DNA from 3 places in the Kitasatospora sp. NBC_01300 genome. Region 3 is predicted to be linked to each of the others. Evidence: predicted binding sites of a transcription regulator. Region 3 holds the regulator's gene; each other region holds the start of a gene.

Region 1 (10,139 bases), 1.1 Mb from region 3:
GTCGTGCCATTCGGGGCGGGTGCGCAGCAGGTGCCGGTAGGCCTGGAGGCCGCGGACGATGTTCTTGCTCAGCTCGGTGCGGTCGACCCGGACGATGGTGCGGCGCCCGCCGACGGCCTCGCGGAGGGCGGCGAGGCGTTCGTCGACGTCCGGGCGGTGGGAGCGCTCGCGCAGGAAGTCGGCGTCGGCGCCGAGCGCGTGCACGCCGAGCCGGGTGGTGCGGCCGGCGTGGGTGACGGTCATGGCGTCCCGGTCGACCTCGGCACCGAGCAGGTCGGCGCAGCAGTCGGCGAAGGCCAGCGCCCAGCGGCGGGTCAGGAAGCCGGCCCGGTCGGCGCCCAGGATGCCGGTGAGGACGGCCTCGGCGACGTCGTCGGGCAGCAGCCGGAAGTACTCGGGCGGGGCCCACGGGGTGTGCGAGAAGTGGCCGATCCGCAGGTCGGGGCGGGCGGCGCGGAGCAGGGCCGGGGTCAGCGAGAGGTGGTAGTCCTGGACCAGCACGGCGGCCCCGGGGGCTGCCTCGGCGGCCAGCGCCTCGGCGAAGGCGGCGTTGTAGGCGCGGTAGGCGGCCCACTCGGTGCGGAACCCGGCGTCGAAGGCGGGGGCGGTGGGGGTGGCGTAGAGCAGGTGGTGGACGAACCAGAGGGTGGAGTTGGCGACGCCGTTGTAGGCGCGGGCGAAGGTGTCGGGATCGATGTCCAGCATGCGGACGGCCTGGCCGCCCACGTCGTGCCCGGCGAGGTCGAGGCGGCCGTCCGGGGCCTCCCTGGCGGCCTGCCGGTCGGCCGCGCCGAGGGCGGCGCAGACCCAGACGGCGTCGGGGTCGTCGATGGCGGAGAGGCCGGAGACCAGGCCTCCGCCGCCGCGGCGGAGGGTCAGCGCGCCGTCGTCCGCGGTGCTGAACGACACCGGTCCCCGATTGGAGGCCACCAGGACGGGGGCGGTGCCGGTCACACTCGAACGTTCGGTCGTGAGATCGCCCATGGTTGGTACGTTGCCGGGGCTCCGGAGCGGCAAACCCTTTCGGTGGGTGTTCAGTGTCGGGTCGCGTACTCGGGCACGGTGTGCATGGGCGGGCGTTCCAGGGCGGTCACCGGGTGGGTGTGGGCGGTGAACTCCCGGCTCTGCGGGTCGCGGGTGAACTGGGTCAGCAGCGGGTGGACGAGGTCGGCCGAGGCCTTCAGCCGGTGGGTACGGTCGAGGCGTTCCAGGGCGGTGCGGTAGATGGTGGCGGCCATCCGGCCGAGGGCCTGGCCGTCCTGGTGCCGGTGGTGCCGGACGCCGACGTCCACCTGGGCCAGGGCGTCCAGCCCGACCGTCTCCAGCGCGTCGACCAGCAGGCCGAGTTCGACGCCGTAGCCGGTGGGGAAGGGGAGCCGTTCGAGCAGCGCGCGGCGGGCCGCGTACTCGCCGCCGAGCGGCTGGACGAAACCGGCGAGTTCCGGCCAGTGCAGGTTGAGCAGCGGGCGGGCGACCAGTTCGGTGACCCGGCCGCCGCCGGCCGGGACCACCGCCCCCTCGGTCTCCAGCGGCCGGTCGTACATGGCCTTGACCAGCTGGATGTCCGGTTCGGTGAGCAGCGGGCCGAGGATGCCGGAGACGAAGGCCGGGTCGAACTCGCGCAGGTCGGCGTCGACGAAGCAGACGATGTCGCCGCGGGTGACCAGCAGCGAGCGCCAGAGCACCTCGCCCTTGCCGGGGACGGCGGGCAGCCGGGGCAGGATCGCGTCGCGGTACTCCACCCGGGCGCCGGCCCGGGCGGCGACGGCGGCGGTGGCGTCGGCCGAGCCGGAGTCGACCACGACGAGTTCGTCGACCAGCGGGAGGCGCTCCATCAGCTCGCGGCGGATGGTGCGGACGATGTCGCCGACGGTGGCCTCCTCGTCCAGCGCGGGCAGCACCACGCTGACCGTGTGGCCGGTCCGGCGCTTGGCCTCCAGCAGGGCGTGCACCGGCCGGTCGACCGCGCTCCACGAGCGGCGGCGCAGCCAGGACGCCGCCTGCGGGAGCAGCGCGGGGGTCGGTTCGGCGGGCACGGGACTCTCCTCGGCGGGGTCGGTGGGACGCGCCATCTCGCGTGGCGGACGATCCCATTCGGGGTTGACGCCTTCGGATACAGTCTTCGTACAGCGGCCGGACCTTTGCACGCCGGGGTCGCCGTTGAGCACCACCACAATTTCACATGCTCATCCAGAGGGACTGAGGGAACGGCCCGTTGACGTCCCGGCAACCTTCTCGCGCGGCTGTCTGTCGACAGGCCCCGGCGGGACAGGTGCCAATTCCGGCCTGTGGCGCGACCGTGCCACGGGGAAGATGAGGAGAGAGGCCTCCGCCATCATGGCTATCGACACTGTCGCACCCGCATCCGTGGACCTCGGCCCCGCCACCGCGCTGTCCTGTCGGGAGTGCGGCACCCGCTTCCCGCTCGGTCCGAGCTTCGCCTGCCTGGAGTGCTTCGGCCCGCTGGAGATCGCGTACGACTTCGGCAGCGAGGACGCCGAGGAGCTGCGCCGCCGGATCGAGGCCGGCCCGAGCTCGATCTGGCGCTACGCGCCGCTGCTGCCCGTCCCGGCCGACGTCGCCACCAAGCCCAACCTGAACCCCGGCTGGACCCCGCTGGTCAAGGCGGACAACCTGGGCCGCGAGCTGGGCTTCACCGCGCAGCTGCACATCAAGGACGACTCGGGCAACCCGACCCACTCGTTCAAGGACCGCGTGGTGGCCTGCGCCATCGAGGCCGCGCGGGCCTTCGACTTCACGACGCTCTCCTGCTCCTCCACCGGCAACCTGGCCGGCGCGGTGGGCGCGGCGGCCGCCCGGGCCGGCTTCAAGTCCTGCGTGTTCATCCCGCACGACCTGGAGCAGGGCAAGGTCGTCATGGCCGGGGTGTACGGCGGCGAGCTGGTCGGCATCGAGGGCAACTACGACGACGTGAACCGCTTCTGCTCGGAGCTGATCGGCGACCCGGCCGGCGAGGGCTGGGGCTTCGTCAACGTCAACCTGCGCCCGTACTACGGCGAGGGCTCCAAGACGCTGGCGTACGAGATCTGCGAGCAGCTCGGCTGGCGGCTGCCGGAGCAGATCGTCATCCCGATCGCCTCCGGCTCCCAGCTGACCAAGATCGACAAGGGGCTGCAGGAGCTGATCAGGCTCGGCCTGGTCGAGGACCGGCCGTACAAGGTCTTCGGCGCCCAGGCGGCGGGCTGCTCCCCGGTGTCGGCGGCGTTCAAGGCCGGCCAGGACGTGATCCGCCCGGTCAAGCCGGACACCATCGCCAAGTCGCTGGCGATCGGCAACCCGGCGGACGGCCCGTACGTGCTGGACATCGCCCGGCGCACCGGCGGCGCGGTCGAGGACGTCACCGACGCCGAGGTGGTGGACGCGATCCGGCTGCTGGCCCGCACCGAGGGCGTCTTCGCCGAGACCGCGGGCGGGGTGACCGTCGGCGTGCTGAAGAAGCTGGTGGAGACCGGCCAGCTGGACCCGGCCAAGGAGACCGTCGCGATCAACACCGGCGACGGCCTGAAGACCCTGGACGCCGTCGCCGGGTCCGGGATGACCGCCGTCATCCGCCCGACCCTGGCGTCCTTCCACGACGCCGGCCTCGCGTCCGCCTGAACACCCCCCACCCCGCTGGGCCCCGTCCGCTAGGAGAACCATGAGCGCCAACGTCCGTATCCCCACCATCCTGCGCACCTACACCGGCGGCGCCGCCGAGGTGGCCGCCGAGGGCGCCACCCTGGGCGAGGTCATCGCCGACCTGGAGAAGAACCACGCGGGGATCTCCGCCCGCATCCTGGACGACGCCGGCAAGCTGCGCCGCTTCGTCAACGTCTACGTGAACGACGACGACGTGCGCTTCGCCGAGGGCCTGGCGACCGGGATCGCGGACGGCGCCAGCGTCTCGATCATCCCGGCGGTGGCCGGCGGCTGCTGAGCCGCGCCCCGATCGATCCGGGCACCCCGCCCGAGCCGTTCGTCCGACCGGCCGTCCGCGCGTACGGAATTCCGTTCTCCGTACGCACGGGCGGCCGGCCGCATTTCGGCGGGAATATGGCGGGGTCAAGTCGGAGTAGAGTGTGGCTCGGTTGGGAACAGGGCTTCCCCTCATCCTCACCCGCGAATCACCCGCGAATCGCCGGACGGTCGTCCGGCCGCTGAGACCGGTCGGGTGCCTGGGCCGTGAAACATGTCAGGCAGATGTCAGAATTCCCGCGGGGATTTGTAGTAATCCGTCCGCTATGTCCGGCGTGAAATGCCGAATTCCTCCCGCTTTGGCCCGTCCTGCCCCTTGGCGCGTTGCCGGAATTCCCCGCAGCTGACCCTGTTGCAGAGGGCGTCGATCCGGATACATTCAGCCGCGGTCGACGTAATCACCCGCTCACAGGGCGCCGTCAGGCACCCCCGGTGGAGGATTGCGGCGTGCACGGCTGCGCCCAGGGGGGGTTCCCCGGGCCGGCCTTCAAACCAGACCCGGGCCCGCGACCTGCGGGCGCGTGAAGGGCCAGCACAGCACTAGGGGAGTTCGGAATGGCTCAGGGCACCGTCAAGTGGTTCAACGCGGAGAAGGGCTACGGCTTCATCGCGGTCGACGGTGGTGCGGACGTCTTCGTCCACTACAGCGCGATCCAGATGGACGGCTACCGCACCCTCGAGGAGGGCCAGCGGGTCGAGTTCGAGATCTCCCAGGGACAGAAGGGCCCGCAGGCGGACATGGTCCGCGCCGCGGTGTGACCCCCTTCCGACCCCAGGAGCTCGGCGCGGCCCACGGCTGGTGACCACTCGCTTCTCGGCGGGCCCGTACGACACGCGTCGTGCGGGCCCGTCGGCGTTCCCCGGCGGGGAGTTGCGCGGGTCGGCGGGAGCGCCCCGGGCGGCTCGCGGGATCGCGATTGGGCTTGCACTCGACCACCCGGAGTGCTAATCATTGGCGTTAGCACTCACAGCGTGAGAGTGACAGCGGACCGGGTCGGTGAGGCCCCCGGGAGCGGTAGGGGAAAGGACCCCCGCACACCAGGGCCGTCCGTCGCGGGCACCCCTTGGTCCGAGCAGTCGACCGTGTCCCGGAGGACCACTTCTGATGGCCAAGATCATCGCCTTTGATGAGGAAGCTCGCCGCGGCCTTGAGCGTGGCATGAACCAGCTCGCCGACGCAGTGAAGGTCACGCTCGGCCCCAAGGGTCGCAACGTCGTGCTGGAGAAGAAGTGGGGCGCCCCCACGATCACCAACGACGGTGTCTCCATCGCCAAGGAGATCGAGCTCGAGGACCCCTACGAGAAGATCGGCGCGGAGCTCGTCAAGGAGGTCGCCAAGAAGACCGACGACGTCGCGGGTGACGGCACCACCACCGCCACCGTGCTGGCCCAGGCCCTGGTGCGCGAGGGTCTGCGCAACGTCGCCGCCGGCGCCAACCCGATGGCCCTGAAGCGCGGCATCGAGAAGGCCGTCGCCGCCGTCTCCGACCAGCTGCTGGCCCAGGCCAAGGACGTGGAGACCAAGGAGCAGATCGCCTCCACCGCCTCCATCTCGGCCGCCGACACCCAGATCGGCGAGCTCATCGCCGAGGCCATGGACAAGGTCGGCAAGGAAGGCGTCATCACCGTCGAGGAGAGCAACACCTTCGGTCTGGAGCTCGAGCTCACCGAGGGCATGCGCTTCGACAAGGGCTACATCTCCGCCTACTTCGCGACCGACCTGGAGCGCATGGAGGCGACGTTCGAGGACCCCTACATCCTCATCGCCAACTCCAAGATCGGCTCGGTCAAGGACCTGCTGCCGCTGCTGGAGAAGGTCATGCAGAGCGGCAAGCCGCTCGTCATCATCGCCGAGGACGTCGAGGGCGAGGCCCTGTCGACCCTGGTCGTGAACAAGATCCGCGGCACCTTCAAGTCCGTCGCCGTCAAGGCCCCGGGCTTCGGCGACCGCCGCAAGGCCATGCTCGGCGACATCGCCATCCTCACCGGTGGCACCGTGATCTCCGAGGAGGTCGGCCTCAAGCTGGAGAACGCCGGCATCGACCTGCTGGGCACCGCCCGCAAGGTGGTCATCACCAAGGACGAGACCACCATCGTCGACGGTGGCGGTGACAGCGAGCAGGTCGCCGGCCGCGTGAACCAGATCCGCGCCGAGATCGAGAACAGCGACTCGGACTACGACCGCGAGAAGCTCCAGGAGCGCCTCGCCAAGCTGGCCGGCGGCGTGGCCGTCATCAAGGCCGGCGCGGCCACCGAGGTGGAGCTCAAGGAGCGCAAGCACCGCATCGAGGACGCCGTCCGCAACGCGAAGGCCGCCGTCGAGGAGGGCATCGTCGCCGGTGGTGGCGTCGCGCTGCTGCAGGCCTCGGTCGCCTTCGACAAGCTGGAGCTGGAGGGCGACGAGGCCACCGGTGCCAACATCGTCAAGGTCGCGCTGGAGGCCCCGATCAAGCAGATCGCGACCAACGCCGGCCTGGAGGGTGGCGTCGTGGTGGAGAAGGTGCGCAACCTCCCCGCCGGTCACGGCCTGAACGCGGCCACCAACACCTACGTCGACCTGATCGCCGAGGGCATCATCGACCCGGCCAAGGTGACCCGCTCCGCGCTGCAGAACGCCGCCTCCATCGCGGCGCTGTTCCTCACCACCGAGGCCGTCATCGCCGACAAGCCGGAGAAGGCCGCTGCGGCCGCCGGCGGCGGCATGCCGGGCGGTGACATGGACTTCTGATCCTGATCGCACCGATCGGATCGGCTGGTTCCTGATCGTGTGGGCGGTTCCCTTCGGGGGGCCGCCCACACGGCGTTCTACCGGAGAATGGACAGATGGCTTCCGACGACATCGAGACCGCGCTGCACAACGCGCGGGCGCTGATCCTGGCCGACCTCACCGCGCGGGACGTGGCGGACGCCGCCGTCGTCTCCCTGGTGGAGCAGGCCGTGACGCACCGCCGCTGGTGGCTGGAGCAGTGGCCGGACGGCACCGAGTACGTGCTCGGGCTGGTCGCCCAGGACGTCCAGGACGCGCTGCTGGAGGCGTACGGGCGCTGGCCGCTGTGCACCGCCTGCGCCGCCGACGGGGACCCGCACGCGCTCGGCGTGGAGCCGGAGCTGGGGCCGGAGCCGCACTGGGTGTGCGGCAAGCAGGGCGCGGTGGTCGCGCCGGTGGGGGAGCTCTCCTAGAAGGCTGATGAAGATCTTGGGTTGATCCGGGCCGTGCCGTCAGGTGGTGGCCTGGATTTGCCAGGTCGTGCCGTTGTGGGCGAGTCCGAGGTTGACCAGGGTTCGCAGGTTGAGGGCGGCTGCGCGGGTGTGGAGCCAGGTGTTGTTCTTGATGGTTCCTCGGTAGCGCAGGCGGCGGCTTCGGTGTCCGACGAGCCAGGCCACGGCTCGTTCGACCGGGGGTCGCCATCGGCGGTAGGCGGCTTGCCAGGCGGGGTCGGCGGCTTGTCGGCGGGCGGTGTGCTGGAGGTCGTAGCCGGGTTGGATCCGAAGGGTCCTGCCGGTCTTGGAGGCGGTGCACCGCTCGCGGAGCTGGCAGCCGGTGCAGCGGTCACCGAAGGCCGCCGAGCGGGGTGTGTCGGGGCCGCGGTCGGGTGAGAGCGGGAGGGTGCGGCCGGCGGGGCAGGTGACCGTCCCGCCGGCGGTGTCGATCCGGAAGTCGTCGAGGATGAAACCGCCCGCGATGGCGGGTCGTTGAGGGGCGGGCTTGAAGAACAGGCGGTGTCCTGCGTCGCCGAGGGCCTGGCGGGCGCCCCCGGTGGAGTAGGCGGTGTCGCCGAACGCGTCCACCGGCTCGTCCTCGCCCGCGAGCAGGCTCTCGGCGACGGCGGCTTCGTGGTGCCGGGGTCCTGCGCCCGGGGTGAGCTCGACCTCGGTGTAGATCGTGGTCTCGGGCTCGATGGCGAGGTGGGCCTTGTATCCGTCCTGGTAGTGGGTGCGGGTCTTGTGGACGTGTCGGGCGTCGGGGTCGACGGTGGAGACGATCCGGTCAGGTGCGGTGCCCCGGGTGATGCGCCAGCGGCCGTCACGGCCGTCGGAGTCGTCGGCGGGCTCGACGTCCTGTCCGGCGACCAGGGCCAGCAGGCCGACCGCAGTGGCGGCCTTCTCGCCGAGTTGCTGCTCGGGCAGGTGCCCGAGCAGCAACAGCGCGTCGCCGACCAGGGCGTCCACGAGGTCGGCGCGGGCCTGGGCGTCGTTCCAGGCGATGCGGGGCTTGCCCGGGTCGGCGTAGTCGTGTGCGGTGCAGTGGCGGGTGGCGACCGCGTCGGCGCCGGGGACCTCGCGGATCACCGCCCGCACGGCGGCGATCAGCTGGGTCACGGTGTCCTGGGTGGCGACCGCGTCGTCCAGCACGGTGGAATCCAGCGCCCGGCGGTGCTTGCCCTTGAGGACCCCGGTCGCCTTCACCACCTCCCGCACGGCCTCGAACACGCGGTTCGGTCGGGCGGAGCGGGCCAGGCGGCGGCGGAAGTAGGCCAGGAGTGAGGAATCGAACGCGGTGTCGTGCAGGCCGAGTCCGCACGCTGCCTTCCACCGCAGGTCGCAGCGCAGTTCCTGGACCGTCTCGAAGTCCGAGAGCCCGTGCAGGGCCTGAAGAGTGATCGCGGCTGCCAGGATCTGGGGCGGCATGCTCGGGCGGCCGTTCGCCGACGGGTACATGTCCGCGAACATCACCGCAGGAAACAGCCGGCCGCGATGCTCGGCCAGGAACGCGAACACACTCCCTGCCGGAATCAGGTCCCCGCAGGTCTCCCAGACATCCGGCCCGACAGTCTCTCCGGACCATTCCCCCATCGCCACAACACAAGTCTGGCCCCGCCGCTCACGCGGCGGGGCCAGAACCCAACATCTTCATCAGCCTTCTAGCCGGCGTCCGGCCTGCGCCTGGTCCGCTTTCAGCCCGCTCGTGGTCCGCGTCGTGGACCGGGCGGCGGGAGTACTGGACCTATAGGTAGGTTGGCGATATATGTAGTCGTATGACTGAACGCTCGATGCAGGAGCCGACGCTGCTGCTGCTCACCGCCCTGGCGGACGCCCCGAGACACGGCTACGCCCTCATCCAGGAGATCGCCGCCATCTCCGAGGGCCGGGTCAAGATGCGCACCGGCACCCTGTACGGCGCCCTCGACCGGCTGCTCCAGCAGGGGCTGATCGAGGTCGCCGCGGAAGAGGTCGTGGACGGGCGGGCGCGGCGCAGCTACGCGCTGACCAGCGTCGGCCGGGAGGCGCTGGCCTCCGAGGCGGAGCGGCTGCGGGCCGTCGCCACCGAGGCGGAGCGCCGCCTCGCGAACGTCCTGTCGGCGCTGCAGGGCAAGCCGGAGCCGGAGGGGAAGTCGACGATGAGGGGGTTCTTCGCATGACGATGACCACGCCGGCGATCGGGACGCCGTCGACCGTGCTGCGGGCGGCGCTGCAGTTCTACCCGCCGCGCTACCGCCGGGAGCGCGGCGAGGAACTGGCCGCGGTGTTCGCCGACACCACGGCGGAGGCGGGCCGCTCGGCCGTCGTCCGTGAGGCGATCGACCTGGCCGCGTACGGGCTGCGGGTGCGGCTCGGGCTGACCGGCTCCTCGCTGGCCGGGCGGGTGCTCGCGCTGGCCGCGCCGATGGTCGCCGGGGCGCTGGCCGGTGCGGCGCTGGTGCCGTGGGTGAGCGATGCGGAGCGGGCCGCCCACCGGCTGACCTGGGACACCTCGTACAGCACGTACGCGCTGACCATCGCGCCGCCGGTGATCGCGCTGCTGCTCGCGGTGGCCGTCGTGACGGGGCGCTGGACGGCGGTGCGGGTCATCTCGCTGGTCCAGGCCGTCTCCGCGCTGTTCGTGCTGGCGCAGGCCGTCGTGCTGCCGCAGGAATTCGACCTCTGGGGGGTGGGGGACAGCAGCGTGTCCACCATGCCGTTCGTGCTGGGGGCGCTGGTGGTGGCCGCGGCGCCGACGGAGTTGCTGCCCAGGGCCTCCTGGCGTTCCGGCGGGCTGGCGCTGGCCTCGGTCCTCGGGGGCGGGGTGCTGGTGGCGGTCCAGCGCTGGGGCGACTCCACCTTCCCGCTGGACATGCAGTGGTTCGCGGTGCTGCTGATCGGGCCGCTGCTGCTGACCTTCACCGCGCTGCGCGGCCGGGTGCTGCCGGCGGCCGTCGGGGTCGCGGTGCTGTCGCTGACGATGT
Region 2 (10,139 bases), 940 kb from region 3:
CGGCGTCGGCGTCAGCGTGTTCGTCACCGCGGCCGGCGCGCACTGGCTGGTCGGCCTGGACTGGCGGACCTCGATGCTGCTCGGCGCGATCGTCTCCTCCACCGACGCCGCCGCCGTCTTCTCCGTCCTGCGCATGGTCCCGCTGCCGCACCGGCTCACCGGCCTACTGGAGGCCGAGTCCGGCTTCAACGACGCGCCCGTGGTCATCCTGGTCGTCGCCTTCGCCACCACCGGCGAGCTGGACTCCTGGTACGTCCTGGTCGGCACGATCATCGCCGAGCTGGCGATCGGCGCGGCGATCGGCTTCGCGGTCGGCAAGCTCGGCGCGTACGGGATCAAGCACGTCGCGCTGCCCTCCTCCGGCCTGTACCCGATCGCCGTGATGGCCCTGACCGTGCTCGCCTACGCGGGCGGCGCGCTGCTGCACGGCTCCGGCTTCCTCGCCGTCTACATCTGCGCGGTGATCCTCGGCAACGCCAAGCTGCCGCACGGCCCGGCCGTCCGGGGCTTCGCCGACGGTTTGGCCTGGATCGGGCAGATCGGCATGTTCGTGCTGCTCGGCCTGCTCTGCACGCCCGAGACCATGGGCTCCGCAGTGGTCCCCGCGCTGGTGATCGGCGGCGTGCTGGTCTTCCTGGCCCGGCCGCTGTCCGTGGTGCTGACGCTGACCCCGTTCAAGGTGCCGGGCCGGGAGCAGGCGCTGCTCAGCTGGGCCGGACTGCGCGGGGCGGTGCCCATCGTGCTGGCGACCATCCCACTGGTGTCGGGCGCGCCGAAGGCCCAGGACGTCTTCAACATCGTCTTCATCCTGGTCGTCGTCTTCACCCTGCTCCAGGGCCCGACCCTGCCCTGGGTGGCCAAGCAGCTGCGGATCGGCGAGGGCTCGATGGGCCAGGACCTGGACATCGAGTCCGCCCCGCTGGAGAAGCTGCACGGGCACCTGCTGTCGGTCGCGCTCTCCCCCGGCTCCCGGATGTCCGGCGTGGAGGTCAGCGAGCTGCGGCTGCCCAAGGGGGCCGCCGTCACCCTGGTGGTGCGGGAGGGCAGCTCCTTCGTGCCGGACAAGGCGACGGTGCTGCGCGGCGGGGACGAACTGCTGGTGGTCACCACCGACGAGGTCGGCGAGGCGGCCGAGCGGCGGCTGCGGGCCGTGGACAAGGGCGGCAAGCTCGCGGGGTGGCTGAACGGGCGCTGAGCCCGGCGGGTGGGCGGCGGGTGGACCGGAAGGCCTCACCCGCTGTTCACCTTCGATGGGCAGGACAATTTTGGACGTGCCTTGTAGTCTGGGGATTCGCGCGACATCTACGCGCGTATATGTATGATGGTCAGATCACACCCAGCATCTGCCTGAAGCAGAGTTGGCGCGACCGTTCGGCGGCCGCGGTCAGGACCTCGGCCACCACGCCGGGCCGGCCCGGTATCTACCCCGGTCGACGCGCGAGAGGACGACTCTCGGCGCCGTCGGGGCCACCCCATGCCCTGCCGCGCTACCAGGCAGCAGGAAGGACCGACCGTGACGGCCCGCCGAACGGTCGACGACCCCGCGGACACCGCGACCCCGCTTGACACCGCCGACGCCACCCCTGCCGACGGCACCGCCGATGCCGCCGCCCCCGTGCGGGTCGGATACGGCGCACTGCTGCGCACGCCCGGCGTCTGGACGTTCCTGGCGCCGGCGTTCCTCGCGCGGCTGCCGTACGCGATGCTCAGCATGGGCATCCTGCTGCTCGTCAAGGACACCCACGGCTCGTACGGCACCGCGAGCACCGTCGCGGCCGTCGCCGCCGTCGCCCAGGCCCTGATCGGCCCGCAGACCGGCCGGCTCGCCGACCGGTACGGCCAGACCGCCGTCCTCGTCCCGACCGTCGTGGTGCACGCCGCCTCGGTCGGCACGCTGATCGCGCTGGCGCTCGGCCACGCACCGGCCTGGAGCCTGTTCCTGGCCGCCGTCCCGGCCGGCGCGAGCGTTCCGCAGATCGGCGCCATGGTCCGGTCCCGCTGGATCGCCAAGTTCACCGCGGACGGCGCGTCCGCCTCGTCCGCGGCCAAGGTGGGCACCGCGTTCGCCTTCGAGTCCGTGACGGACGAGTTCACCTTCGTGATCGGCCCGATCCTGGCCACCGCCGTCGCCACCACGGTCAGCCCCTCGGCCGGGCTGATCGCCGAGGCCACGCTGACCCTCGTCGGCGGCCTGGCCTTCGCCGCCCAGCGGCGCACCGCGCCCGCCCGGGCGCTGCCCCAGCCCGGCGTGCGGCGCGCCTCCGCGCTCGCCTCCCCCGGGGTCCGGCTGCTGGCCGGGGCCTTCCTCGGGGTGGGCGCCGTGTTCGGCGGCATGCAGGTCTCGGTGAACGCCTTCGCCGACTCGGTCGGGCAGCACGGCGCCGCCGGCACCGTGTACGGGATCTTCGCCGGCGGCTCGATGGTGGCCGGCGTGCTGTACGGCGTGATCGCCTGGCGGCGGTCCGTACAGCATCGGATGATCATGAGCTACGCCCTGCTGGTGCTGGGCTGCTCGACGCTGTGGGCGATGCCCAACCTGATCGCGCTCGCCACCGCCGGACTGGTCTGCGGCCTGGCCATCGCGCCGACCCTGATCAGCGGCTACACCCTGGTCGAGACGCTCGTCGCGGACGGCGCCAAGACCGAGGCGTTCACCTGGCTGACCGGCGCCATCGGCCTCGGCCTGGCCGTCGGCCAGATGATCGCCGGGCAGCTGATCGACGGCCACGGGCCGTCCAGCGGGTTCCTGGTGCCGGTGGCCGGCGCCGGCCTGGGCCTGATCGCGCTGGTGTCGCTGCGGCACCTGCTGACCGCGCCGGGCAGGCCGGGCCAGGTGGTCGCGTCCGCACCGGAGCGCGGCGCCGCGACGCAGCTGGTGGGCGCGGCCAAGGGCTGAGCGGGCACGCGGTGGCGCACCGCGCGGAGCCGTGGGCGGCGCGCGGTGGGGGCGGCGCGGAGCCGTGGTGGAGGAGCCTGCGCGGCACGGCCACGGCTCATCTCACATCGGAGTCGCTGGACTGATTCAGCGGAATGCCGCATCATTGAACATCGTTAGCACTCATCAGGCGAGAGTGCCAGGAGGAAGACAAGTGCCCACGTACCAGTACCAGTGCACCGAGTGCGGCAACGGCCTGGAGGCGGTGCAGAAGTTCACCGACGAGGCGCTGACCACGTGCCCCGACTGCCAGGGACGGCTCCGCAAGGTCTTCTCGGCCGTGGGCGTCGTGTTCAAGGGCTCGGGCTTCTACCGCACCGACAGCCGCTCGTCCTCCAGCAGCACGGTGGGCGCAGGCTCCTCCGGCAGCTCCTCGGCGTCGTCGTCCGGCTCGACCCCGGCTTCGTCCTCGACGTCGTCGACGTCCTCGTCCTCCAGCTCTTCCAGCTCTTCCAGCTCCTCCAGCCCGGCTCCGGCCGCGAGCTGACCTCGGCGCCGGACGCCCGGCGCATCGACAAGGCCCGCCATCCCGCGTTCTTCGCGGGGCGGCGGGCCTTCGTCGTCCCGGTTCGCCGTCACCGCTCGCCGTCCCGGTTCGCCGTCACCGCTCGTCGCCCCGGTTCGCCGTCACCGCTCGCCGTCCCGGTTCGTCACCCCAGGCAGGCCGGATGCACTCGTGCGGGTGTACGAATCCATCCACAGGGCCCGAGTTGTCCACAGGCTACGGGCAAGGGCTTTCCGGGGCGGCGCGCGGCGCACATCGTAGGGGTCGCCGGAGAACGACCGGCCCGCACAGGAGCGGCCCCCCACGACCTCGGTGGTGACCATGACGACCATGAGCCTCTCCGTACCGCTGCCCGCACCCGCCGTGCCGCCCCGGCGGGAGGTGCCGCGCTTCCCACCGATCCGGCGCGGGGCCGGCGGGTGGCACCGCTGGCGGCACGCCGTACGGCGCCGGGCCGGGGTGCCCGCGCTGGTGCTGCTCGCGGTGGCCGCGGCGCTCGCGGTCGGGCCCGCGCGGGCCGGGCTGCCGTCGCCGCCGGGCGGCCCGGTGAGCCGGACGGGTTGTCAATCCGGTCCGACGGAAGATCACCCGTAACCGGGCAACGACTTCGTCGTTCACGGCGGCATGAAAGGCTTCAAGCAATTCCTGCTGCGTGGAAACGTCGTCGAATTCGCCGTCGCCGTCGTCATCGGCGCGGCCTTCACCAACATCGTCAACGCCTTCGTCAAGGGCGTCATCAATCCGATCGTCGGCGTCTTCGGAACGAAGGACCTGGCGTCCTACAGCTCCTGCCTCAAGGGCCCCTGCGAGCTGAACGCCACCGGCGAGGTCACGTCCGGGATCCTCATCCTGTGGGGATCGGTGCTCAGCGCCCTGCTGCAGTTCCTGATCACGGCGGCCGTCGTCTACTTCGTCCTGATCGTGCCCATGAACAGGCTGGCCGCCAGGCGGAAGAGCACCGCCGAGACGACGGCGGAGGCCGAGGCCAAGGAGGTCCAACTGCTCACCGAGATCCGCGACGCGCTGGTCACCCCGCAGCGCTGAGCACCGCTCCTCAGTCCCCGTGGTGCGGCGGGCGCTGGCTCAGGTACCAGTCCAGCCCCCGCCCACCGCTCTCCCCCGCCCCGGGGCGCTCACCCCAGCCGGTGTCGGTGTCGTCCCGGGACTGCTGGTCCAGCGGGTCCCGGAAGACCAGCCGGGCCTTCGGCGCCGCCGGCCGCTCCTCCCGCCCCTGCTGTTCTCCCTGCCCCTGCTCCGGCTCCCGCGCCTGCTCGCTCACCCTGCTCACTTCCACTTCCCGTCGACTGCCGTCCGGATCGTCCTGTCCCTCCAGCCTAGGAGCCCCGTGACACACCCCGGGCCCTGGTGCGGAGCGCTCCGCACCAGGGCCCGGGGCGGGATGGAGCCGCAGGCAGTTGGCTCGGGTTCTCAGTGGCTCGGGTTCCCAGTGGCTCGGGTTCTCAGGCGGCCTCGAAGCCCGCGTGGTCGGCGATCTTCTTCAGCTCGGCCAGCGCGTGCTTCTCGATCTGGCGGATCCGCTCGCGGGTGAGGCCGTGCTGCTTGCCCACCTCGGTGAGGGTGCGCTCGCGGCCGTCCTCCATCCCGTAGCGGGAACGGATGATCGAGGCCGTGCGGTCGTCCAGCCGCCCGATCAGGCCGTCCAGCTCCTCGCGGCGGAGCATCACCATCACGGCGTCCTCGGGGGACGTCGCCCCGGTGTCCTCGACCAGGTCGCCGAACTGGGTCTCGCCCTCGTCGTCGACCGCCATGTTGAGGCTGACCGGGTCGCGGGCCCAGTCCAGCACGTCCTTGATCCGGGCCTCGGTGGTGTCCAGCTCGGCCGCGATCTCGGCCGGCTCGGCCTCCCGGCCCAGCTCCTTGGACTTCTCCCGCTGCACGCGCCGGATCCGCCCCAGCTCCTCGACCAGGTGCACGGGCAGCCGGATGGTGCGGGACTGGTCGGCGATCGACCGGGTGATCGCCTGCCGGATCCACCAGGTGGCGTAGGTGGAGAACTTGAAGCCCTTGGCGTAGTCGAACTTCTCGACGGCGCGCACGAGGCCGGCGTTGCCCTCCTGGATGAGGTCCAGCAGCGGAAGGCCGCTGCGCGGGTACCGGCGGGCGACCGCCACCACGAGCCGGAGGTTGGAGCGGATGAAGACGTCCTTGGCGCGCTCGGCGTCCTCGGCTATCGCCTCCAGTTCCTCGCGCTTCACGCCCTCGGGGAACACGCCCTCCTCCAGCAGGTGCTGGGCGTACACGCCGGCCTCGATCCGCAGTGAGAGCTCGACCTCCTCGGCGGCATCGAGCAGGGGTGTCCTGGCGATCTCGTCGAGGTACATGCCGACCAGGTCGCGGTCGGCCTCAAGGTTGGTCGGGCGGGCCGCGCGAGTCCGGTCGGCCCTGTCGCGAACGACGGCACGGGTGGCCATGCTTGCTCCCTTTGCTGGAATTGCCGAGGTCTGCCTGCCTGCCCCCCGAGAGGGCAAGAAATGCGGGCCCCGCCGGGGCTCACACGTAACGATCCAACGAACAGAATCCGGACAACATTCCCAAGTCACTCAGATTCTTCCCCGCGATGCAGTATCCTGCCGGTTTTCACCCCGGATATGGACACCGCGTGACCGGCCGAGCACCTTCGGTGCCGCTTCCGCGACCGATTCCGAACACTTCCGTCACGCCCCGCGCACGCGCCCGCCGCCCCACCGGTCGCTCTACTGGGTGAAACCCCCGAACCGGCACGCGCGTTCCCGCGCGCCCCCCGGCTTCCCCCGGCGCCCGCCCCCCGGCGCACGCAGGTTCTCCCCACAAACGATGCCGAATCGCTATCACCTGTGGTCCTGATCGCCCCGGGACACTGGGAAGGTGTCAGCCATGCACCTGACCAACAGCTCGACCGCCGTCACTGCGCGTCACCGCCGCCTCTTGCGGGGTTCGGCGCTCGCGGTGGTCTGTGCCGCGCTGTTCGGCCTCCTCGCCGCCCTGGTGACCCGTCACTGGCATCCGCTGGAGCAACTCGACCAGAGCTGGATCGGCGAACTGCACACCTTCGCCCGGCGGCACCGGATCTGGACCGCCTCGGTGCAGACGCTCTCCGACATCGGCGGCACGGTCACGATGCGCACCCTGCTCGGCATCGCGGCCGTCTGGCTGTGGCTGATCGGCGCCCGGGTCCTGGCCGGCTGGGTGGCCGCCCAGACCCTGGTCGGCTGGGGCGGCCAGTGGGCGCTGAAGCTGGCCGTCGGCCGCCAACGGCCCTCCTTCGCCGACCCGGTCTCGCACGCCGGCGGTCCGGCCTTCCCCTCCGGGCACGCCATGGCCTCGGCGATCACCTGCGCGGTGCTGGTCGGCCTGGTCTGGTACCGGGTCCGCCGACGCGGGCGGATCGCCGCCTGCGCGGTGGCGGCGGCGACGGTGCTGACCATCGGCTGGACCAGGATCGCCCTCGGGGTCCACTGGCCGAGCGACGTGGTCGCCGGCTGGCTGGCCGCCGGATTCGTGCTGGGCGCCGTGACGGCCGTCGTCGAACTCTGGCGACCGGGCGCGCTCGCCCGCGACGTACGGCGGGTCAACTGGCGTACCCGGCCGAGGGTCCAGCGGATCACCGTGCCCCCGGTCCGGTCGCCGCGCGGCACCGACCCGCTGGGCGACTCCGCCACCGACCACCCGGACGAGGCCGTCCACTGAGGCCGTCGGCATCCACGTGCGGTCGCCCGGGGCCGTCCAAGGTCGTACAAGGCCGTACAGGGCCGTACAGAGCCGTCCGGGGCTGCCCGGAGCCGTCCGCTAGCGTGACGGCCATATCTCCCGACCCGGTCCCCACCGCCGCCGTCCGCCACCCCGAGCGCCCGCTGCGGATCGCCACCGTCCAGGCCCAGGACGTGGCCGGTGACATACCCGCCAACGCCGCCCAGGCCGCCGAGTTGATCCGCGAGGCCGCCGCGGCCGGCGCCCGCCTGGTGCTGTTCGCCGAGAAGTTCCTCTCCGGCTACGAGCCCGAGCTGATCCGCACCGACCCGCTCAAGTGCGCCGTCCAGCCCGGCGATCCGCGCCTCGCGTCGATCGCCGAGGCCTGTCGCGAGACCGGCACCGCCGCGATCGTCGGCGCCGCCGCGCAGGTGGGCGACGAACTGCGGGTCTCCGCCTTCGTCCTCGGCCCGGACGGCGGCCTCGTCACCCGCTACGACAAGCAGCACCTGTTCAAGACCGAACGCGACTACTACCGCCCCGGGGCGGCCGGTTGCAGCCTGGAGCTGGACGGCTGGCGGCTCGGCCTCGGCGTCTGCTACGACTCGGGCTTCCCCGAGCACGCCCGCGCCGCCGCCCTCGACGGCTGCCACGCCTACCTGGTCGGCGCGCTGTTCAGCGTCGGCCACGGCCACCACGAGTCCCGCACCTGGTTCCCCGCCCGCGCGCTCGACAACACCCTCTACACGGTGCTCGCCAACCACATCGGCCACACCGGCGGTTGGCACACCTGCGGTGGCAGCGCGGTGTGGGGCCCGGACGGCCGACTGCTCGCCGAGGCGGGCGAGGACCGGCGCGAACTGGTCGTCGTCGACCTCGACCCGGCCGTCCTGCGCGCCGCCCGGGAGACCGAGACCATGCTCGCCGACCTGGCCGCCGCCAACGCCCGCCCGGCCGCCCCGCGCGCGCTCTTCACCCTGGCCTGAGCCGGGCCCGGCGCCGCCCGGTCCGGGGAACGCCGCAGGCCCCCGCCCTGGTGGGCGGGGGCCTGCGGCCACGCGTGGTGGTGCCCCAGGCAGGATTCGAACCTGCGACACCGGCTTTAGGAGAGCCGTGCTCTATCCCCTGAGCTACTGAGGCGAGGATCCGCCGGGGAGCGACTGCATCCCGTAAGCGGATCCGGGGGCGGCCGGCCCGAGGGCAAGCCGCTACCGGCTCAGTGTAGCGGGTCGGGCGGCGCCCGGGCGGCGGCTTCGCGATCTTGCCGGCGGCGGGGCCGGGCGCGCCGCCCTCCGGGCTCCGACGGGGCGTCGGGGCGGGCGGTGACGGCTGCCCGCCGGGCCGGGGGCGGGGCTCAGCTGCGGGAGACGACCATCTGGGCGCTGCCGTCCGGCAGGCCGGCGACGGCGACCTTCTGCCCGCCGAAGGAGGTGCTCCACCAGCCCTGCCAACTGCCCGAGGCGTAGCGGGCGTTGTGGTAGACGACGCCGTCGTTGCCCACGGCGATCAGCTGGGCGTCGCCGTTCGGCATGCCGGCGATCGCGAAGCTCCCGGACTGGAAGCCCGCCGCGCCAGCGTATCCGTCGACCACGTTCCAGTCCTGCCAGGAGCCGCTCGCGTAGCGGGCGCTGTGGTAGATCTTCCCGTCGCTGCCGGTCGCCAGCAGCTGGGTGTCGCCGTTCGGCATGCCGGCGATCGCGACGTCCTTCGCCTGGAAGGTCGCGGCGCCGAGGCCCGCGACGCCGTTCCAGCCCTGCCAGGTGCCGTTCGCGGCACGGACGTTGTGGTAGACGTTGCCGTCGCTGCCGGTGATCAGCACCTGCATGCTGCCGTCCGGCAGGCCGGCGGCGGCGATCTTCTGCGCGCTCCAGTCTCCGATCGGCAGCCAGCCCTGCCAGGAGCCCGAGGCGTAGCGGGCGTTGTGGTAGATCTTCCCGTCCTTGCCGATCGCCATCACCTGGGTGTCGCCGTTCGGCATGCCGGCGATCGCCCCGGCCCGGGCCGCGAACCGCGCCGCTCCGGCGTAGCCGTCCAGTGGCGCCCAGCCCGTCCAGGACCCGTTCGGGTAGCGCGCCGTGTGGTACAGGTTGCCGTCGGCTCCGGTGGCCAGCGTCTGGGTCGAGCCGTCCGGGGTCGCCGCGATGGCGTCCTGCGAGCCGTTGAAGAAGGCCGAGCCGGCGTAGCCGTCCAGCGGGCTGAAGGACGTCCAGTTGCCGTCCACCAGGCGCGTGGCGTGGAAGAGGTCGCCGGCCTTGCTCACCGGCGCGGTCGGCGACGGGTACGGGTTGGCGTGGTCGGTGCTCAGGCCGCCGTTGCACTTGGCCGCCCAGGCCCCGGCGCCCTGGCCGGCCAGGATCCGCTCCGCCGTCAGGATCTGCTGCTGCTTGGTGGCCTGGTGGGGCATCGGCGCGTACTGGGTGCCGCCGTACGCCTCCCAGGTGCTCTTCGTGATCTGCAGGCCCCCGTAGTACGGCCAGCCGGCCTTGTAGTAGCTCCAGTCGCCGGTGCTCTCGCACTGTGCCACCCGGTCCCAGGTGGCCACCGAGGCGGCCTGGGCGGAGCCGGCGGCCACCGTGGACAGGCTCAGGGCGGCGAGGGCGGTGAACGTGAGGGCGGCTGCGCGGGGTCGGCGGGAGGCGCGGGACATCGTGACCTCTTCTCGGAGGGGCGGGACGGCTCGCGCGGGACGGAGCCGGGGGTGAGCGGCGCGACGGCAGGAGGGCGGCGGCGAAGGGGGCCGGCCCACCGCGGCGGGGCAGCGGTGGGCCGGCGGGTGGAACCGGCGGGCGGGGACGGTCAGTTGTAGGTGCCGCCGATGGAGACGGCGTAGTGGTTGCCGCTCACGCCGTTCAGCTGGATCGGGGACGCCGGGTCCCAGCTGCCGGAGCCGTCGCGGATGGTGTGCATGATCCGGTCGTCGTTGGTGATGAAGACGGCCTGGAACTCGCCGTCGATGTTGGCGGCGCTGACCCGGTTGGCGGTGAACGAGCCGATCACGGGGGCGAGCTCGGC
Region 3 (10,139 bases):
GAGCTGGGCCCGGACGGCTTCCTGCGGATCACCGACCGCAAGAAGGACCTGTTCAAGACCTCCGGCGGCAAGTACGTCGCGCCCAGCGAGGTCGAGGGCAGGTTCAAGGCGGTCTGCCCGTTCGTCAGCAACATCCTCGTGATCGGCAACGGCCGCAACTTCTGCACCGCGCTGATCGGCCTGGACGAGGCGGTCATCATGCCGTGGGCCGCCGAGCACGGGCTGAAGGACAAGTCCTACGCCGAGGTGGTCGCCGACCCGCAGGTGCACCAGCTGATCGAGGGCTTCGTCAAGCGGCTCAACGCCGACCTCCAGCGCTGGCAGACGATCAAGAAGTTCCACCTGCTGCCGCGCGACCTCGACATCGAGCACGGCGAGCTCACCCCGAGCCTGAAGATCAAGCGCCCGGTGGTCGAGCGGACCTACGCGGACGCCGTCACCGCGATGTACGCGGGCGCCAACGAGGCCTGATCGGCCCCGACCCCGTACGGCTCACCGGTTCGGGTGAGCCGTACGGGACAATGGGGTCATGCCCTCCGCACTCCCCGACGGCGAACCGGTGCCGTCCGACGGTTCCCTGCCCGCATCCGCCCGCACCGGACTCGGTCAGCGGCCGTTCGGCTTCTACCTGCACGTTCCCTACTGCGCCAGCCGCTGCGGCTACTGTGACTTCAACACCTACACCGCGACCGAGCTGCGCTCCTCCGGGGCCGTCGCCTCCCAGGAGACCTACGCGGACAACGTGGTCGCCGAGATCCGGCTGGCCCGCCAGGTCCTCGGCCCGGTCGACCTGCCGGTGCAGACCGTCTTCCTCGGCGGCGGCACCCCCACCCTGCTGCCCGCCCGCGACCTGGTGAAGATGCTCGCCGCGCTGCGCGAGGAGTTCGGGCTCGCCGACGGCGCCGAGGTCACCACCGAGGCCAACCCGGAGTCCGTCGACCCGGCCTACCTGGCCGAACTGCGTGAGGGCGGCTACAACCGGATCTCCTTCGGCATGCAGAGCGCCCGCCCGCACGTCCTGAAGCTGCTCGACCGCCACCACACCCCGGGCCGCCCCGAGGCCTGCGTCGCCGAGGCCCGCGCCGCCGGCTTCGACCACGTCAACCTGGACCTCATCTACGGCACCCCCGGCGAGTCCGACGACGACTGGCGCGCCTCCCTGGACGCCGCCATCGGCGCCGGGCCCGACCACGTCTCGGCGTACTCCCTGATCGTCGAGGACGGCACCAAGCTCGCCGCCCGGGTCAAGCGCGGCGAACTGCCGATGATCGACGACGACGTGCACGCCGACCGCTACCTCATCGCCGAACAGGCCCTCAGCGCCGCCGGCTACACCTGGTACGAGGTCTCCAACTGGGCCACCACCCCCGAGGGCCGCTGCCGCCACAACGAGCTGTACTGGACCGGCGCCGACTGGTGGGGCGCCGGCCCGGGCGCGCACAGCCACGTCGGCGGCGTCCGCTGGTGGAACGCCAAGCACCCCGCCGCCTACGCCCAGGCCCTCGCCGAGGGCCGCACCCCCGCCCTGGGCCGCGAGGTGCTCGCCGAGGAGGACCGCCGGGTCGAGCGCATCCTGCTCGAACTGCGCCTCGCCGAGGGCATCCCGCTCACCCTCCTCACCGACACCGGCCGCCACGCCGCCGCCCGCCACCTCGCCGACGGCCTCCTCGCCGCCGAGCCGTACGCCGGGGGCCGCGCCGTCCTCACCCTCCAGGGCCGACTGCTCGCCGACGCGGTCGTGCGTGACCTGGTGGACTGACATTCGTTAGCGTGGACGTCAGCCGTCGGAGGGAGCGTGCGATGACCGCCATCGATGACCGGATGACCGGGATCTTCGAGAACCTGGAGGTGCCGGAGGGCGTCAAGGCCGAACTCATCAGGGGGGAAATCGTGATGATGGCGGGGCCTGACATGGTCCACAACCTCATCGTCCTGGCCATTCAGCACCAGCTTCCGTACGACCGGTGGCGTCCACTCACGACCCAGGACCTGAGGATCCCCGGCCAGGCGAGCGAACCCCAGCCCGACCTGGTCGTCTTCGAGCGCGGGGCGGTCGAGGAGCACGGACGGCTGCTGCCGTCGCCCGCCGTCACCCTGGTGGTCGAGGTGGTGTCGAAGACCAGCGTCGATCGTGACTACCGGACCAAGCGGGAGCTCTACGCCGAGGGCACCGTCCCCGCGTACCTGATCGTGGACCCGATCAAGGGTGTCTGTGTGCTGCTGACCGAGTTGGGCAAGGATCCCGGGTCCGGGCTCCCGAGGTACATGTCCGAGCGGACCAGCAAGTTCGGCGAGCCCGTCCCCATCGGTCTGCTCGACATCGGTCTGGACACCACGGACTTTCAGCAGTACGTCTGACCGACCTCACTCCGGAATCGCCACGAAGTCGATCAACTCCTCGACCTTGCCCAGCAGTTCCGGCTCCAGGTCCTTGTAGCTGTCCACCGCGGAGAGGATCCGCTTCCAGGCCGCGGGGGTGTTCACCGGCCAGCCGAGGCGGCGGCAGACGCCCTCCTTCCACTCCTCGCCGCGCGGGACGGCGGGCCAGCCGGGGATGCCGACGGAGGCGGGCTTCACGGCCTGCCAGATGTCGATGTAGGGGTGGCCGACGACCAGGACGGCGTCGCCGGTGACCTGGGCGGCGATGCGGTGCTCCTTGGTGCCGGGGAGCAGGTGGTCGACCAGGACGCCGAGGCGCCGGCCCGGGCCGGGGGCGAAGTCGGCGACGATCGCGGGCAGGTCGTCCACGCCCTCCAGGTACTCGACGACCACGCCCTCGATCCGCAGGTCGTCGCCCCAGACCCGCTCGACCAGTTCGGCGTCGTGCCGGCCCTCGACGTAGATCCGCGACTCGCGGGCGACCCGGGCCCGGGCGCCGGGGACGGCGACCGAGCCGGAGGCGGTGCGGCCCGGCGTACGGGAGGGGGCGGGGCCAGCCGGGCGCACCAGGGTGACCGTCCGGCCCTCCAGCAGGAAGCCGCGCGGCACCAGCGGGAACACCCGGAGCTTGCCGAAGCGGTCCTCCAGGGTGACGGTGAAGCCCTCGGCGGTCTTCTCGCAGCGCACCACCGCGCCGCAGAAGCCGGTGGCGGCCTCCTCCACCACCAGGTCCCGTTCGGCGGTCACCTCCGGGGCGGGCTGCTGCTTCTTCCACGGCGGGGTCAGGTCGGGTCCGTACTGGCGGCTGCGCATGAAAGCGACTATACGGACGGACCGTCAGAGGCCCGGCGCGCCCCAGACCGGGAACCAGCGGCTGAGGTCCTTCTCCAGCCGCAGGTCGTTCCCGAGCATCGCGTTGACCTGGAGCTCCAGCGGGTTGTTGCGCCGCTCCCCGCCGCCGGGCATCGGGGCGAAGGGGTAGAAGGTGCCGCGCTTGTAGAGGTAGACCAGGGCCAGCGACTGCCCGGCAGGGTTGCGGAAGCCGACCAGCGAGCAGAGCAGCTGCGGCCCGAAGCCGTTCGCCTCCAGCTCGCTGTTGACCGCGTGCAGGTCGTTGACCAGGTCCGGCAGTTCCTCGGGGGTGTGCCGGGCGAGCAGCCAGGAGTAGCCGTAGCCGTCCTTGGAGGCCTCCACCGGGACGCCGCCGCGCTCGGTGTCGGCGTCGAGCAGCGCCCGCACCTGCTGTTCGACCTGGCCGAAGGCCGCGCCCTCGACGGCGGCGAAGCAGACCGAGCCGAGCCCGGTGGGGGTGAACCCGGCCGCGGCCTCCAGGGTCAGGGCGGCGGACGGGACGCCGAACAGCTGGTCGAGGTCGGGCTTGACGGGCTTGGTGCGCCCGAACAGGGTGTCCAGGATTCCCACGGCGGTCCTTTCGGAGGAGGGAGTCGGGAGGAGTCGGGAGGGGGTCGGGAGGGCCGTAGGGGGGCGGGGCCTCAGCGGCCGAGCTGCTCGGAGATCTTCGCCAGCTCCGCGAGCCGCTTCTCCAACGTCGGGTGGGTGGAGAACAGCTGCGAGGCGGTCTCCCGGGCGCTCAGCGCGGGGGCGAAGTAGAAGGCGTTGTAGGGCTGCGCCTGGCGCAGGTCCTTGCTGGGGATGGCGGCGATCTGGCCGGTGACCTTGGTGAGCGCGGAGGCGAGGGCACTGGGCCGGCCGGTGAGCTGGGCGGCGGCGCGGTCGGCGGCGAGTTCCCGGTAGCGGGACAGGAGCCGGGTGAGCAGGAAGCTGATGGCGTAGACGACCATCGACACCAGCGGGATGATCAGGGCGACGATGGCCGCGTTCTGGTCGTTGTTGTTGCGGTTGCCGCCCATGAACCCGCCGTACATGGCGATCCGGGTCATGGCCCCGGCGAGGACGCCGAGGAAGCCGGCGATGGTCATCACCGCGACGTCCCGGTGGGCGACGTGGGACAGCTCGTGGGCGAGGACGCCCTCCAGTTCCTCGGGCTCCAGCCGGCGCAGCAGGCCGGTGGTGACGCACACCACGGCGTTCTGCGGGTTGCGGCCGGTGGCGAAGGCGTTCGGCATGTCGTTGTCGGCGACCGCCACCCGGGGTTTGGGCATGTCGGCCAGCGCGCAGAGCCGGTCGATGGTGCCGTGCAGTTGCGGGTACTGCTCAGGGGTCACCTGGTGGGCGCCCATCGCCCGTTCGGTGATCTTGTCGCTGAACCAGAACTGGGCCACGAACAGCCCGCCGGAGATCAGGACGATCAGTGGCCAGGCGCCGCGCAGCAGCACGATCAGCAGACCGGTGAAACCGACGTACAGCAGCCCGATCACGAACATCGTCACGACCATGCGGCCGGTCAGGCCGCGGTCGGGCGCGAAACGGGTGTGCTGGCCCGAGCTCGACATTGCTTGCTCCTCCATTCGCCGTCGTCTTCGATGCTGCCACCCGGACGGCCCTGCGGCACCACCCCCGCGCCGGGAACTGCGGGCAGGATCACTCCGGCCGGGCCGTTCCTGCCGTTGGGCCCGGGCCTTACACTGGCAGGTACGGTTTTGGCACTCGCAGGTTCAGAGTGCCAAAGCGGGTGCCGGAGCCGGGATCCTCCCGGAGCGGGCAGCAGCATGCGTGACACGAACGGACAACGTGCGAAGACGGAGGTGTGTGCCCCATGGCCGGTGAGGTTCGCCAGCTGGACGACCGCAAGCTCGCCGTGCTCCGCGCGATCGTCCAGGACTACGTGGGCACCGAGGAGCCGGTCGGCTCCAAGGCCCTGGTGGAGCGGCACAACCTCGGAGTCTCCCCGGCGACCGTGCGCAACGACATGGCGGCGCTGGAGGAGGAGGGCTACATCCACCAGCCGCACACCAGCGCCGGGCGCATCCCCACCGACAAGGGGTACCGCCTGTTCGTCGACAAGCTCGCCGAGGTCAAGCCGATGAGCGCTCCCGAGCGCCGGGCGATCCGGCACTTCCTGGACGGCGCCGTCGACCTGGACGACGTGGTCATGCGGACGGTGCGGCTGCTCGCCCAGCTCACCCGGCAGGTCGCGGTGGTGCAGTACCCCTCGCTGTCGCGCTCCACCGTGCGGCACATCGAGCTGGTGGCGCTGGCCCCGACCAAGGTGATGCTGGTCCTGATCACCAACACCGGCCGGGTCGAGCAGCGGATGGTCGACTGCCCGGGCCCGGTCGGCGAGACGGTCCTGGCGGACCTGCGGGCCCGGATCAACGCGCGGGCCGTCGGCCAGCGGCTGCCGGACGTGCCGGGGTTCCTGGAGGAGCTCCCGGCGGGTTTCGAGCCGCCGGACCGCCCGACCGTCAGCACGGTCCTGGCGACGCTGTTCGAAGCGCTCGCCGAGCAGAACGAGGAGCGGATCATGCTGGCCGGCACGGCCAACCTGACCCGCTTCGGGCACGACTTCCCCCTGACCATCCAGCCGGTGCTGGAAGCCCTGGAGGAGCAGGTCGTCCTGCTCCGCCTCCTGGGTGAGACGGCGGACGCCGCGATGACGGTCCGGATCGGGCGGGAGATCGCCTACGAGGGGCTGAATTCCACCTCGGTGGTGTCGGTCGGTTACGGTTCGGGCGACGAGAGCGTGGCCAAACTGGGTGTGATCGGTCCGACCCGGATGGACTATCCGGGCACAATGGGGGCGGTGCGTGCGGTGGCGCGGTACGTGGGCCAGATCCTGGCCGAGTCGTAGCACAGGCCGCCGTCGGAACCTCTGACGGCGGTGTCCAGTCGCAGCACTACTACAGGCGGAACAAGCGGAGCATTTGGTGGCCACGGACTACTACGCGGTACTCGGCGTCCGACGGGATGCGGGGCAGGACGAGATCAAGAAGGCCTTCCGGCGCCTGGCACGCGAACTGCACCCGGACGTCAACCCGGACCCGAAGACGCAGGAGCGGTTCAAGGAGATCAACGCCGCTTACGAGGTGCTCTCCGACCCGCAGAAGCGCCAGGTCTACGACCTCGGCGGTGACCCGCTCTCGCCGGGCGGCGGGGGCGCGGGCGGCTTCGGCGCGGGGGCGGCCGGATTCGGCTTCTCCGACATCATGGACGCCTTCTTCGGCGCCGCGGCCGGCCAGCGCGGCCCGCGCTCGCGCACCCGCCGCGGCCAGGACGCCATGATCCGGCTGGAGATCACCCTGGAGGAGGCCGCCTTCGGCACCACCAAGGAACTCCAGGTCGACACCGCCGTCACCTGCACCACGTGCAGCGGTGAGGGCGCGGCCCCCGGCACCTCCGCGCAGACCTGCGACATGTGTCGCGGCAGGGGCGAGGTCTCCCAGGTCACCCGGTCGTTCCTGGGCCAGGTCATGACCTCCCGGCCCTGCCCGCAGTGCCAGGGCTTCGGCACCGTCGTGCCGACGCCGTGCCCGGAGTGCGCCGGTGACGGCCGGGTCCGCGCCCGGCGCACCCTGACCGTCAAGATCCCGGCCGGTGTCGACAACGGCACCCGGATCCAACTGGCCGGCGAGGGCGAGGTCGGCCCCGGCGGCGGCCCGGCCGGCGACCTGTACGTCGAGATCGCCGAGACCACCCACACCGTCTTCCAGCGGCGCGGGGACGACCTGCACTGCACCGTCACCATCCCGATGACGGCCGCGTCCCTCGGCACCCAGGTGCCGCTGCAGACCCTGGACGGGCTGGAGGAGGTCGACATCCGGCCCGGCACCCAGTCCGGCCAGTCGATCCCGCTGCACGGCCGCGGCATCACGCACCTGCGCGGCGGCGGCCGGGGCGACCTGATAGTGCATGTCGAGGTGCAGACGCCCACCAAGCTCGACCCCGAGCAGGAGGAGCTGCTGCGCCGGCTCGCGGTGCTGCGCGGCGAGGAGCGGCCGTCCGGCCAGTTCGCGCCGGGCCAGCAGGGCCTGTTCTCGCGCCTCAAGGACGCGTTCAACGGCCGCTAGGCCCTAGGCCGGGGCCGCTCTACTGGGCCCTGGCCGTCCGCGCGGGGGTGCCGGGTTCCGCCCGGCGCCCCTTTCGCGTTCCCGATCCGCCCCACCCCCCGGAGGTTCCCCGCATGACCGCCCCCGTCTTCGTCGTCGAGACCGAGCGGATCGCCGCCGCCGCGCCCGGCTCGGTGGTGCGCCTCGACGGGCCGGAGGGGCGGCACGCGGCCGCGGTGAAGCGGCTGGCGGCGGGCGAGGCGGTGACCCTCGCCGACGGGCTGGGCCTCGGGGTGGACGGGACGGTCGCCGCGGTGCTCGGCAAGGACGCGATCGACGTCACGGTGGCCGCCGTCCGCCGGGAGCCCGAGCCGGCGCCGCGGATCGTCGTCGTCCAGGCGTTGCCCAAGGGCGACCGCGGCGAACTCGCGGTGGAGACCATGACCGAGGTCGGCGTGGACGTGATCGTCCCGTGGGCCGCCTCGCGCTGCATCACGCAGTGGAAGGGCGACCGGGGCGCCAAGGCGCTCGCCAAGTGGCGGGCCACCGCCCGGGAGGCCGGCAAGCAGTCCCGCCGGCTGCGCTTCCCCGAGGTGCGCGAGCCGGCGACCACCCGGCAGCTGGCGCCGCTGCTGGGCGGGGCGGCGTTCGCCGCCGTGCTGCACGAGGAGGGCGCCGAGCCGCTGGCGCTGGCCCCGCTGCCCGCGGCCGGGGACGTGGTGCTGGTGGTCGGCCCGGAGGGCGGGGTCTCCCCGGAGGAGCTGGCCGCGTTCGCCGAGGCGGGCGCCGGGCCGTACCGGCTGGGCCCCTCGGTGCTGCGCACCTCCACCGCCGGGGTGGCCGCCGGTGCCCTGCTGCTGGGGCGCACCGGCCGCTGGTCGTAGCCGGCCCGCCCGTGCGGGCGGAGTCCGCCCGATCGCGCACCTGGCCGACGGCACCCTCGTCACCCGGCCCACGTACGCGTACTGGCTGGAGAACTGCGGTTGGGGCGTGCAGAACCACGGCGTCGACCCGGACGTCGAGGTGCCGATGGCCCCGCCCCGCACGGCCCCGCCGATGCCCCGGGCGCAGGGCGCGCCCCCGCCGCCCCGGCGGGCGGGAGAGCGGCCGAACGGGAGGTCGGCCGGGCCGACTTCCCGCTAGGCTGCGCCCGTACGGCCCCAGACCAGACACGAACCGAGGAGAAGCCGATGGCCGGCGAGCCGCAGCCCGACTGCCTGTTCTGCAAGATCGTTGCGGGCGAGATCCCGGCGACCGTGGTGCGCAAGACCGAGCGCGTCCTCGCCTTCCGCGACATCGCCCCCAAGGCGCCGCTGCACGTCCTGGTCATCCCGCACGTCCACTACCCGAACGCCGCCGCGCTGGCCGCCGCCGAGCCGGAGATCGCCGGTGAACTCCTCGCCGAGGCGGGCGCGGTGGCCAGGGACGAGGGCGTCGAGGACTACCGGCTGATCTTCAACACCGGCGCCGGCGCCGGCCAGACGATCTTCCACGCCCACGTCCACGTGCTCGGCGGCAAGCCGATGACCGAGAACATGGTCTGACCTACGTGTCACAGCGCGAACTCGTCGTCCTCGGCACCGCCAGCCAGGTGCCCACCCGGCACCGCAACCACAACGGCTACCTGCTCCGCTGGGACGGCGAGGGCCTGCTGTTCGACCCCGGCGAGGGCACCCAGCGGCAGATGCTGCTGGCCGGCGTCTCGGCCACCCAGATCACCCGGATCGCCGTGACGCACTTCCACGGCGACCACTGCCTGGGCCTCGCCGGGGTGATCCAGCGGATCAACCTGGACCGCGTCCCCCACCCGGTGGACGTCTACTTCCCGGCCTCCGGCGAGGTCTACTTCGAGCGGCTGCGGCACGCCACCGCCTACCACGAGACGGCCGTCCTGCGGCCCCGGCCGATCGACGAGCCGGGCCCGCTGCCCGCGCCCGGCGCCCGCTTCGCGCTGGACGCCGTGCGGCTGTCCCACCCCGTGGAGTCCTTCGGCTACCGGCTGTCCGAGCCGGACGGCCGCCGCCTGGTGCCCGAACGCCTCGCCGCGCTGGGCGTCTTCGGCCCCGCGGTCGGCCGCCTCCAGCACGAGGGGGCGATCGAGGCGGACGGCCGGCGGGTCACCCTGGAGGAGGTCAGCGAGCCCCGGCCGGGCCAGCGCTTCGCCTTCGTGATGGACACCCGGCTCTGCGACGGCGTGTACGAACTCGCCGAGGGCGCCGACCTGTTGGTCGCCGAGTCGACCTTCACCGACGCCGACGCCCGGCTCGCCGAGGAGCACGGCCACCTCACCGCCGGGCAGGCCGCCAAGGCCGCCGCCGAGGCCGGCGTGCGCACCCTGGTGCTGACCCACTTCTCCCAGCGCTACCCGGACCTCGGCCAGCACCTGGCCGACGCCCGCAAGCACTTCGACGGCGAGCTGGTGGTCGCCGCCGACCTCACCCGGGTGCCCGTCCCCGTCCGGCGCCAGCCGTGAACCCGGCCCGCACCCCGTGAAAAGCGCTCGCGCCGCTCCCCGATCTGCCGCAGCATCGTCGGGTGCGGCCCCGCCGCCCGCCGCGACGGCCACGTGCGCGGCGTACCCTGGTGCCCCGGAGAGACCGATCGGCACACGACACCACGGATGGGATGAGGCAGGCCCAGCGCCGACCTATGAGTGACACATCGCAGACCCGTACGAACGGACAGTCGCGCCCCGAACCGGCCGAGGACGGTCGTGTCAGCGCCCGGATCGTCATCCCCGAGAAGCACCCGATGGTCACCCTGCTCGGCACGGCGGACTCGCTGCTGCGCGTGATCGAGCAGGGCTTCCCCGCCGCCGACATCCACGTCCGCGGCAACGAGGTGACCGCCACC

What was found. Region 3 encodes HrcA, which represses chaperone genes, less so after heat shock. Its sites were predicted from a motif close to TTNGCACTCNGNNNNNCNGAGTGCNAA; they were not measured.
Region 1: a site for HrcA is predicted at 4,898-4,924, ahead of groL (chaperonin GroEL). Genes of this name have one in related genera too.
Region 2: a site for HrcA is predicted at 3,052-3,078, ahead of OG556_RS14530 (FmdB family zinc ribbon protein). Genes of this name have one in related genera too.

What each region holds. Positions count from the first base shown of each region.
Region 1 covers NZ_CP108408.1:3,497,712-3,507,850, reverse strand. Annotated here, with positions in the region: gene OG556_RS15440 (trehalose-6-phosphate synthase) at 1-984, opposite strand, end outside; gene OG556_RS15435 (glucosyl-3-phosphoglycerate synthase) at 1,035-2,012, opposite strand; SAM riboswitch class I at 2,184-2,320, shown strand; gene thrC (threonine synthase) at 2,338-3,618, shown strand; gene OG556_RS15425 (MoaD/ThiS family protein) at 3,659-3,937, shown strand; gene OG556_RS15420 (cold-shock protein) at 4,531-4,734, shown strand; gene groL (chaperonin GroEL) at 5,081-6,703, shown strand; gene OG556_RS15410 (hypothetical protein) at 6,799-7,155, shown strand; gene OG556_RS15405 (IS1182 family transposase) at 7,195-8,769, opposite strand; gene OG556_RS15400 (PadR family transcriptional regulator) at 8,952-9,335, shown strand; gene OG556_RS15395 (hypothetical protein) at 9,332-10,139, shown strand, end outside.
Region 2 covers NZ_CP108408.1:3,312,784-3,322,922, forward strand. Annotated here, with positions in the region: gene OG556_RS14520 (potassium/proton antiporter) at 1-1,195, shown strand, start outside; gene OG556_RS14525 (MFS transporter) at 1,514-2,896, shown strand; gene OG556_RS14530 (FmdB family zinc ribbon protein) at 3,090-3,422, shown strand; gene OG556_RS14535 (hypothetical protein) at 3,771-4,034, shown strand; gene mscL (large conductance mechanosensitive channel protein MscL) at 4,065-4,484, shown strand; gene OG556_RS14545 (hypothetical protein) at 4,495-4,728, opposite strand; gene OG556_RS14550 (sigma-70 family RNA polymerase sigma factor) at 4,901-5,872, opposite strand; gene OG556_RS14555 (phosphatase PAP2 family protein) at 6,315-7,127, shown strand; gene OG556_RS14560 (carbon-nitrogen hydrolase family protein) at 7,232-8,113, shown strand; tRNA gene OG556_RS14565 (tRNA-Arg) at 8,192-8,267, opposite strand; gene OG556_RS14570 (transglycosylase family protein) at 8,482-9,774, opposite strand; gene OG556_RS14575 (hypothetical protein) at 9,924-10,139, opposite strand, start outside.
Region 3 covers NZ_CP108408.1:2,375,709-2,385,847, reverse strand. Annotated here, with positions in the region: gene OG556_RS10685 (long-chain fatty acid--CoA ligase) at 1-471, shown strand, start outside; gene hemW (radical SAM family heme chaperone HemW) at 530-1,759, shown strand; gene OG556_RS10675 (Uma2 family endonuclease) at 1,801-2,358, shown strand; gene OG556_RS10670 (DUF3097 domain-containing protein) at 2,365-3,192, opposite strand; gene OG556_RS10665 (hypothetical protein) at 3,217-3,801, opposite strand; gene htpX (zinc metalloprotease HtpX) at 3,873-4,793, opposite strand; gene hrcA (heat-inducible transcriptional repressor HrcA) at 5,057-6,091, shown strand; gene dnaJ (molecular chaperone DnaJ) at 6,168-7,307, shown strand; gene OG556_RS10645 (16S rRNA (uracil(1498)-N(3))-methyltransferase) at 7,421-8,170, shown strand; gene OG556_RS10640 (hypothetical protein) at 8,133-8,429, shown strand; gene OG556_RS10635 (histidine triad nucleotide-binding protein) at 8,477-8,830, shown strand; gene OG556_RS10630 (ribonuclease Z) at 8,836-9,759, shown strand; gene OG556_RS10625 (PhoH family protein) at 9,936-10,139, shown strand, end outside.